3 regions of the Micromonospora echinofusca genome follow, and region 1 is predicted to be linked to each of the others. Evidence: riboswitches for the same ligand, from Rfam matches in the RefSeq annotation. Region 1 holds a riboswitch; each other region holds the start of a gene.
The links. A riboswitch is a leader RNA that binds a small molecule or an ion and turns the genes downstream of it on or off. The one in region 1 is predicted to bind cobalamin.
Positions count from the first base shown of each region.

Region 2: it holds a riboswitch for cobalamin, as region 1 does, so the genes downstream of both, GA0070610_RS14965 (ribonucleoside-diphosphate reductase subunit alpha) here and cobN (cobaltochelatase subunit CobN) in region 1, are expected to answer to the same signal.
Region 3: it holds a riboswitch for cobalamin, as region 1 does, so the genes downstream of both, bluB (5,6-dimethylbenzimidazole synthase) here and cobN (cobaltochelatase subunit CobN) in region 1, are expected to answer to the same signal.

Region 1 covers NZ_LT607733.1:2,477,644-2,480,910, forward strand. Annotated here, with positions in the region: gene GA0070610_RS10980 (MFS transporter) at 1-872, shown strand, start outside; gene GA0070610_RS10985 (hypothetical protein) at 963-1,298, shown strand; cobalamin riboswitch at 1,378-1,507, shown strand; gene cobN (cobaltochelatase subunit CobN) at 1,906-3,267, shown strand, end outside.
Region 2 covers NZ_LT607733.1:3,425,449-3,428,715, forward strand. Annotated here, with positions in the region: gene GA0070610_RS14965 (ribonucleoside-diphosphate reductase subunit alpha) at 1-1,846, opposite strand, end outside; cobalamin riboswitch at 2,066-2,280, opposite strand; gene GA0070610_RS14970 (ArsR/SmtB family transcription factor) at 2,517-2,846, shown strand; gene GA0070610_RS14975 (cation transporter) at 2,846-3,267, shown strand, end outside.
Region 3 covers NZ_LT607733.1:6,232,316-6,235,582, reverse strand. Annotated here, with positions in the region: gene GA0070610_RS26750 (crotonase/enoyl-CoA hydratase family protein) at 1-279, opposite strand, end outside; gene GA0070610_RS26745 (EamA family transporter) at 322-1,239, opposite strand; cobalamin riboswitch at 1,361-1,535, shown strand; gene bluB (5,6-dimethylbenzimidazole synthase) at 1,586-2,218, shown strand; gene GA0070610_RS26735 (Rieske 2Fe-2S domain-containing protein) at 2,360-3,211, shown strand.

The sequences.
Region 1 (3,267 bases):
TGGGGCTGTGCGCCCTCGGCTACGGCTCCGGCATCTGCGACGTGGCGATGAACGTCGAGGGCGCGGCGGTCGAGCGGCGGCTGGGTCGTACGGTCATGCCCCGCTTCCACGCGGCGTGGAGCCTCGGTTCCGTGGCCGGCGCCGGCCTGGGCGCCGGGGCGGCCCGCCTCGGCGTGCCGGTCGCCGCGCACCTGGCCGCGCTGGCCGCGGTGGTGCTGCTCGGCACGCTGCTGGCCGTACGGTCGTTCCTGCCGGCGGCCGAGAGCGGCACCGCCTCCGCGTCGGCCGCCCCGGCCGAGCGCCGCCGCGAGCTGCTGGCCGCCTGGCGGGAACCGCGTACCCTGCTCATCGGCCTGCTGGTGCTGGTGGCGGCGTTCGCCGAGGGCAGCGCCAACGACTGGCTGGCGGTCGCCTTCATCGACGGCCACGACCTCGGCGAGGCGGCCGGGGCGGCGGTCTTCGGCGTCTTCGTCGTCGGCATGACCATGGGGCGCATGCTGGGCACCGTCGCGCTGGACCGTTGGGGCCGGGTGCCCGTGCTGTCCGGCACCATCGTGCTCGCCACGGTCGGCGCGGCCGTGGCGGTGCTCGCCGGCTCCGGGCCGGTGGCGATCGCCGGCGTCGCGCTCTGGGGGATCGGCGCGTCGCTGGGCTTCCCGGTCGGGATGAGCGCGGCGGCCGACGACGAGCGGCGGGCGCCGGCCCGCGTCAGCGTGGTCGCCGTGATCGGCTACACCGCCTTCCTGGCCGGCCCGCCGCTGCTGGGCCTGCTCGGCGACCGGGTCGGCACCCTGCGGGCACTGCTCGTCGTGCCGCTGTTGCTGCTGCCCACCCTCGCCCTGGTGCCGGCCACCCGCCCGCCGGCCCGCTGAGGTCACCTGGCGGGGCACTCACACCCCGCTCGCAGCCGCCTCGCAGGTAAGGGTGCTGCACTGGGAGGACCCGGAGGAGAGGAGCGGGACATGGGCTGGTTCAACCGGCGGTCGCGGGCCGCCGACCCGACCCCGACGAAGCTCGACCGGGAGGCGACCCGGGAGGACCTGGCCGCGCTGGAGGCGTTCGTGACCAGCCGCCGGGGCGTGGAGTTCTACCTGGAACCGGAGACCACCGCGACCGACACCACCGTCGTCGCCATCGCCCACGACGGCGAGTGGATCCGCCGTCGCACCGGCTCGCCGCGCGCCGCCGGCTCCATCGCCCGCAAGCACGCGGTGCCGCTGTACGAGGCCGCCCGCACCGGCTACCCGGAGCGGATGCGGGTGTGGAACCGGGCCCACCCGGAGCGCCACGCCCGCTGACGGGTCCGCCGCCGGCCGGTCGGGGCGGCGTTGACCGGCGGCGCCGGGGTGTGGCAGCATTCGCGGCCTGACGGCAGTGAAGGAAGCCGGTGCGATTCCGGCGCGGTCCCGCCACTGTCACCGGGGAGCGATCCCCCCTCGTGAGTCACGGCCGTGCGTGCGCGGTTGGAAGGCCGGGGGTGAGCGTCGATCCGGGAGCCAGGATACTTCGGCCGTCGGAGTGACCCCAGGGCGTGGACACCCGAGGAGGACCCGATGACGCACCGCGTCTCCACCATCGACGATCATCGTCGCACTGTGCCCGGCCGTGGCAGCGGCCCCGTGGGCGGCGGTATTTCCGCGCCGCCGGCCAGCCGCCGGGCCGCCGCGCGCCCGCCGGCCCGCACCGCGCCCACCGTCGGTCGCGCCCACACCGTGCCAGGTCCGGTCGCCGCCGCGCCCGGGTGTGCCCTCGCCACCTGCCGCTGACGCCCGCGTCGCGTCGCCCGACCCCGCCGGCCCGCCGGTGAGCTGGCCGCCGGCGCGCCGTACCCGCTGAATCGCGCCCACCCCTCGCCCCGCCCGGTCGTCCCCGCGCCGACCAGGGTGTCACTCTCCGGAGTCATGCGTGCGCATCCTGCTGCTGTCCACCGCCGACACCGACCTGCTCGCCGCCCGCGCCAGCGGCGCCGACTACCGGCTCGCCAACCCCGCCCGGGTCGCCGCCGACGCCGTGCCCGCGCTGCTCGACGGCGTGGACCTCGCCGTCGTACGCCTGCTCGGCGGCCGGCAGGCGTGGCCGGACGGGCTCGCGGCGGTGCTGGCGTCCGGCGTGCCGACGGTCGTGCTCGGCGGCGAGAACGTGCCGGACGCGGAGCTGATGGCGGCGTCCACGGTGGCCTCCGGGGTGGCCACCCAGGCGCTGGCCTACCTGGTCGAGGGCGGGCCGGAGAACCTCGCCCAGCTCGCCCGCTTCCTCTCCGACACGGTGCTGCTCACCGGCGAGGGCTTCGCCTCACCCGCGCCCACGCCGACGTACGGCATCCACGGCGAGCGGCCCGCGCGGCCGGACCGGCCGACCGTGGGCATCGTCTTCTACCGGGCGCACGCCCTCGCCGGGAACACCGGATTCGTCGACGTCCTCGCCGACGCCGTCGACGCGGCCGGCGGCGACCCGCTGCCCATCTACTGCGGCTCGCTGCGCGGCCTGACCGCCGGCGCGGGACCGCTCGGGCTCTTCGCCCGCTGCGACGCCCTGCTGGTCACCGTGCTCGCGGCCGGCGGCACGGTCGCCGCCGACGCCTCCGGCGGGGGCGACGAGGACGCCTGGGACGTGGGCGCGCTCGCCGCCCTCGACGTGCCGGTGATCCAGGCGCTCTGCCTGACCAGCACCCGTGAGCAGTGGGCCGACAGCGACGCCGGACTGTCCCCGCTGGACGCCGCCATGCAGGTGGCGATCCCCGAGTTCGACGGCCGGATCGTCACCGTGCCGTTCTCGTTCAAGAAGATCGACGCCGACGGGCTCTCCACCTACGCGGCCGACCCGGAGCGGGCCGCCCGGGTGGCCGGCATCGCCGTGCGGCACGCCCGGCTGCGGCACGTGCCCCAGGCCGACAAGCGGCTCGCGGTGGTGCTCAGCTCGTACCCGACGAAGCACTCCCGGGTCGGCAACGCCGTGGGCCTGGACACCCCCGCCTCGGCGGTGCGGCTGCTCGCCGCCCTGGCCGACGCCGGCTACCACCTCGGCGATGCCCCGGTGCCCGACGACGGCGACGCGCTCATCCACGCCCTCATCGCCGCCGGCGGCCACGACGTCGAGTGGCTCACCCCGGAACAGCTCGGCGCCGCCGAGGCGCGGGTGCCGGGGGAGGTCTACCGGCGCTGGTTCGACCAGGTGCCGGCGGAGCTGCGGGAGCGGATGCTCGCCCACTGGGGCGAGCCGCCCGGCGGGCTCTACACCGACGGCGGCGACATCGTGCTCGCCGGGCTG
Region 2 (3,267 bases), 950 kb from region 1:
ACACCTGCGGCTCGATGCACTCGTAGCAGCCGGCGATCGAGGCGATGGTGGCGGTCGGCGCGATCGCCACCAGCAGCGAGTTGCGCAGCCCGTACGCGGCGACCCGCTCCCGCAGCGCGGCCCACCGCGCCGGCTGGGTGCCCGTCACGCCCCACAGGTCGGGTTGCAGCTGCCCGCGCGCCGCCCGGGTCCGCCCGTACGCCGGGTGGGCGCCCGAGCGTTCCGCCAGGTCGGCGGAGGTCTCCAGGGCGGTCAGGTACAGCTCCTCGCTGATCCGGGTGGACAGCTCCCGCGCGGCCGGGGAGTCGAACGGCAGCCGCAGCGCGAAGAACACGTCCTGCAAGCCCATCAGCCCGAGCCCGACGGGCCGCCAGCGGGGGTTGCTCGCCGCCGCCTGCGGCGTCGGGTAGTAGTTGATGTCGATGACCCGGTCGAGGAACGTCACGGCGGTGCGGACGGTGGCGCGCAGCCGCTGCCAGTCGATGCCGTCGGCGCCCAGGTGGGCGGCGAGGTTGACCGAGCCGAGGTTGCACACGGCGGTCTCGCCGTCACTGGACACCTCGATGATCTCGGTGCACAGGTTGGACAGGTGCACCACGTTGCCCGCCTCGGCGGTCTGGTTGCACAGCCGGTTCGCGGCGTCCTTGAACGTCATCCACCCGTTGCCGGTCTGGGCGAGGGTACGCATCATCCGCCCGTACAGCTCGCGCGCCGGGACCTGCCGCACGTAGCGGCCCTGCTCCTCGGCGGCCCGGTACGCCGCGTCGAACTGCTCGCCCCACAGGTCCGGCAGCTCCGGCACCACGTCGGGGTCGAACAGCGACCACATCCCGTCGGCCTCCACCCGCCGCATGAACTCGTCCGGGATCCAGTTGGCCAGGTTCAGGTTGTGGGTGCGCCGGGCGTCCTCACCGGTGTTGTCGCGCAGTTGGAGGAACTCCTCGACGTCCGGGTGCCACGGCTCCAGGTAGACGCAGGCCGCGCCCTTGCGCCGGCCGCCCTGGTTGACCGCTGCCACCGAGGCGTCGAGCGTCCGCAGCCACGGCACGATCCCGTTGGACTGCCCGTTGGTGCCCCTGATCAGCGCGCCCCGGGAGCGGACCCGGGAGAAGGCGATGCCGATGCCGCCGGCGAACTTCGACAGGTTCGCCACCTGCGCGTACCGCTGGTAGATCGAGTCCAGCTCGTCGCGCGGGGAGTCGACCAGGTAGCAGGAGGACATCTGCGTGTGCCGGGTGCCGGAGTTGAACAGCGTCGGTGAACTCGGCAGGTACGCCAGGCTCGACATCAGCCGGTAGAACTCGACCGCCTCGTCCGGCGTCTGCGACAGGCCGCAGGCCACGCGCAGCAACCAGTACTGCGGGGTCTCCAGCACCAGCCGGCTCGTCGGGTGACGCAGCAGGTAGCGGTCGTAGACCGTACGCAACCCGAAGTACTCGAAGCGCAGGTCGCCGCGCGGGTCGACGGCGGCGTCGAGGACGCCGGCGTGGGCGGCGACGAACGCCGCGGTGTCGTCACCGATCAGCCCCTCGGCGTACCCGCGCCGGATCGCCTCGCTGAAGGAGCCGATGCCCTGCCGGCGGACCTCCTTGTCGACGTACCCGGCCAGCAGGCGGGCCGCCAGCCGCGAGTACTGCGGCTCCTCGCCGATCATCTCCGCGGCGGTCTGGATGGACAGCCGGTCCAGTTCGGCCGTCGTCGCCCCGTCGTACAGGCCGCTGATCGTCCGGGTCGCCACCCGCAGCGGGTCGACGTCGGCGAGGTCGTCGGCCCACCGCTCGACCGCCCGGACGATCCGGTTGACGTCGACCGCCTCGGTGCCGCCGTCGCGCTTGCGGACCCGCATCTGCGGTCGCCGCTGGCCCGCCACGGCCGCATCGTCGACCGCCGTGCCGGCGGCCGGAACAACCTCGGTGACTGTCACCACTCACTCCTCGCGAGCCTTGATCCCAGACGGATTTCCTGGGGCACGCGGGGAGCGGACACCGACGACGACGCGCGCGAGCACGCGTCGGGATGGCGTCGGCCGTCCCACGCGGCCTCGGACCGCCACACACCCTGATGCGGGCGTACGGCGCACTGGCAGGTCTTCGGACTCGCGGGCGTGACCGGACTCGCCGGTCTCCTACTGGCCGTCGCTTCCCAGGCCGTTGGCGGCCCAGTGCTGATGACGGCGGTCGTTCCCACTCACCGCTGCGGGGCAGTCCCGGATTCCCACCGGGTTCCCTCTTGCCTCGACCGCTCCGGATGAGCGGCCGAACCAGCTGCGCCCGACACCATATATAGGGTTGGCGGCGTTGTCACACCCCACATGTCGGTCCCGGGCGTGTCGTCGGCGAGCCGGACGACGCCTGTCGATCGCACGCCGGATGCCCGCGTCGATACACCGCCGGCGGGCCGTTGCGCCAGCGGGCCGGTCCCGTCGACGGCGTCGCGCCCCGTCGACGTCCGGCCCACGAGACCAGCGCGCACCGAGCCGCCTCCGCTCGATACATCGTCGGCTGTACCATCGGGGCGTGGAGACGTTGACGTACGGTCAGGTGCTGGCGCGCTTCGGTCACGCCCTGTCCGATCCGACCCGGGCGCGGCTGCTGCTGGCGCTACGCGACGGGCCGGGCTATCCCGCAGAGCTGGCCGAACTGCTGGGCACGACCCGGCAGAACCTGTCGAACCACCTGTCGTGCCTGCGCGGCTGCGGCCTCGTGGTCGCCGCGCCCCAGGGGCGGCGCACCCGCTACGAGTTGGCCGACGCCCGACTGGCCCACGCCCTGACCGACCTGCTCGGCCTCGCCCTGACGGTCGACCCCGCCGCCTGCCCGGTCTCCGCCGAGAAGGGCTGCTGCTGATGAGCCTGCCCCTGATCGACCCCGCACCGGTCGGGCCGTCGCCGGCACGCCGCCAGGTGCTCGCCCGCCGGGTGCGGCTGCTGGTCGCCGCCACCATCACCTACAACGTCGTCGAGGCGGTCGTGGCGATCACCGCCGGCACGCTCGCGTCGTCGACCGCGCTGATCGGCTTCGGGCTGGACTCGGTGATCGAGGTGTCGTCGGCGGCGGCGGTGGCATGGCAGTTCGCCGGCCGCGACCCGGAGTCCCGCGAGAGGGTCGCGCTACGGATCATCGCGGTCTCGTTCTTCGCGCTCGCGGCGTACGTCACGGTGGAGTCGACACGGGCGCTGCTCGGCGGCGCCGAGGCCGGGCATTCCAGCGTCGGCCTGGTGCTCGCCGCACTGTCGCTGGCGATCATGCCAGGGCTGTCGTACGCGCA
Region 3 (3,267 bases), 3.2 Mb from region 1:
CGGCTTGCCGAGCGTCATCCGGGTCGGGCCCATCGGGCCGTCCCCCTGCGCCTCGACCCGGTTGCCGCTCGGCGTGCCGATGGCCTTCAGGTCGGCCCCGGCGCAGAACGTGCCGCCGGCCCCCCAGAGCACCGCCACGGAGGCGTCCGGGTCGGCCTCGAAGGCACGGAACGCGTCGGCCAGCGCCCGGGCCGTCGGCCCGTCGACCGCGTTGCGGGCCGCCGGGCGGTCCAGGATCACCGTGGTCACCGCCGCGGCACGTTCGACGCGTACGCCCATTCCGACAGCATGCCCCCGGCGGTGCCGGCGGCGCCAGGGGCGTCAGCGCGGGGCGGACCTGGCCGGGCGGACCAGGGTGGCGCCCAGCGCGGCGCCGACCACGCAGGCCACCCCGGCCACCTGCGGCCAGGCCAGCAGTTCGCTCAGCAGCACCAGCCCGACCAGCGCGCCGATCGCCGGCTCCAGGCTGAGCAGGATCGCGAAGACGCGGGCCGGCATCCGGCGCAGCGCCGCCATCTCCGCCGAGTACGGCAGCACCGACGACAGCAGCGCCACCGCCGCGCCCAGCGCGAGGGTCCACGGGTCGAGCAGGGCCGTGCCGCTGCCGGCGACCCCGAACGGCAGCACGGCCAGCGCGGCGACGGCCATCCCCAGCGCGAGGCCCCGGCTGCCCGGCACCCGGGCGCTGACCGCCTTGCCGAGCAGCACGTAGCCGGCCCAACCCGCCGCGACGGCCACGCAGCACAGCAGCCCCAGCCGGTCCACCCCCGTCCCGCCGAGCCCGCTGATCAGCAGCACCCCGCCGCCGGCCAGCGCCGCCCACGCCACGTCGGTGAGCCGGCGGCTGGCGGCCAGCGACACCAGCAGCGGCCCGGCGAAGCCGATGGTGACCGCGACGCCCAGCGGCACCCGGTCCAGGGCCGCGTAGAAGGCGAGGTTCATCACCGCCAGGGCCAGCCCGAACGCCGCGACCAGACCGGCGGTACGCCAGCCCAGGCGCAGCCCCGGCCGGGCCAGGACCAGCAGGATGAGCGCGGCGAAGCCGAGCCGCAGCGTGGTGGTGCCGCTGGCGCTGGTGCTGCCGAAGAGTTGCTTGGCGACGGCCGCGCCGACCTGGGTGGAGAGCATGCCGAGCAGCATCAGCAGCGGCGGCGGCACGGCCCGGGGCTGCCCCAGCGCGAGCGTCAGTCGGGTCGCCGGTCGACCGGCCGGCAGCGGGCGGGAGGAGAGTGCGTACACCCGGACCACAGTGGTACCGGAGCGTGCGGCCCGCGACCGGATTTCCACTGCTGCGGGTGCGCTGCGCCGCCCGCCGGACCGGGGCGGGCCGGGCGGCGCTAGCATCGCCGACGGCACGATCATGTGAGGTGCCCCGCGCGAGCGGGGAGAATCGGGAAGCCGGTGCGAATCCGGCACGGGCCCGCCGCGGTGACCGGGGAGCCACCGTCCACGCGTACGCGCAGCCACTGGCCCGCCCGGGCCGGGAAGGCGGACGGCCAGGCGTCGATCCGGGAGTCCGAAGACCGGCCTCGCGTCCGGTGCCCGCGTCCGGTGTGGCGTGGGCCGAGCGCAGCGGGAGCCTGCCTTGGATCTGTACGACGTCATCCACCGCCGCCGGGACGTACGCGCCCAGTTCACCGGGGCGCCGGTGCCCGAGGAGACGCTGCACCGGGTGCTGGCGGCGGCGCACGCCGCGCCGAGCGTCGGCTACTCGCAGCCCTGGGACTTCGTCGTGGTGCGCGACCCGGAGCTGCGCCGCCGGTTCCACGAGCACGTGCACACCGAGCGGGACGCCTTCGCCGCGACGCTCGACGGGGAGGTGGCCGAGCGGTTCGCCCGCATCAAGATCGACGGTGTCCTGGAGTCGACGCTGTCCGTGGTGGTCACCCACGACCAGGCCCGGGGCGGCCCCGCCGTGCTCGGCCGGCACGCCATCGCCGACACCGGGCTCTACTCGACCTGCCTCGCCATCCAGAACCTCTGGCTCGCCGCGACCGCCGAGGGGCTCGGGGTGGGCTGGGTGTCGTTCTACCGGGAGCTCTGGCTCGCCGAGCTGCTCGGCATCCCCGACGGGATCCGACCGGTGGCGTGGCTCTGCCTCGGGCCGGTCACCCACTTCGAGGCGGTACCCGACCTCGCCCGGCACGGCTGGCGGCAGAAGCGCCCGCTGGCCGACGCGATCCACCACGACCGCTGGGCGGCCCCGACGGCGCCCTGACCGCGCTGGCCCGCGAGTCCTGCCCACGCTGACCTCGGTGGGGGCGTCCCGTTCCGGGTCGGCGGGGCGCTCCTCACGTACCGCTGCGGATCCGTCACCGCCGACCGGTTTGCGGCGGCTCCTGCCGGGAAGTCGGTACGGGTGCGAGCACTCCTGACGAAGATCGAGCAGGCATCCGGGCTGGACCGGGTCGGCGACCGGTTGCAGCGCGCCGTCCAGGCCACCCTCCGACCGCAGCGGGTCCGTGACCTGCTGCACGGCGTGTGGCTGGGCCATCCGCTGCACCCGGCGATGGTGCAGGTGCCGGTCGGCGCGTGGATCAGCACGGCGGTGCTGGACCTCATGCCGGGGCAGCGCCGGGCCGCCACCACGCTGTGCGCGGTGGGCACCGTCAGCGCCCTCCCGGCCGCCGTCGCCGGCCTCAACGACTGGGCGGCACTGGCCCGCGACCAGCGCCGGGTCGGCCTGGTGCACGCCGCGTCCAACAGCGTCGGCCTGGCGTTCTACGCCGGCTCGGTGGCCGCCCGGATGACCGGCCGGCACAACCTCGGCCGTACGCTCGGCTTCCTCGGCCTCGGTGCGGCCAGCATGGGCGCGTACATCGGGGGGCACCTCGCGTACAAGCAGGGCGCCCAGGTCAACCAGAGCATCTCCGAGCTGCACCGGATGAGCGACGGGTGGCACTCCCTCGCCGACATGGCCGCCCTGCCGCAGCGCCAACTGATCACCCGGGAGGTCGACGACGTCTCGGTGATCCTCTACCGGCACGGCGACGAGGTGACCGTCATGCTGGAGCGCTGCCCGCACCAGAGCGGTCCGCTGGGCGAGGGCGAGGTGCAGGAGATCGACGGTCACGCGTGCGTGGTCTGCCCGTGGCACGGCAGCGCGTTCCGCCTCAACGGCGGCGAGGTGGTGCACGGCCCGTCCGGCAACGACCAGCAGGTCCTGCCGACCCGCATCGTCGACGGCGTCCTGGAGACCCGCCTCCCCTGACCGGCCCGGCCGCCGCGCCCCGGCCTTCCGGCCGCCGCGACTCCCGGCCTCCCGGC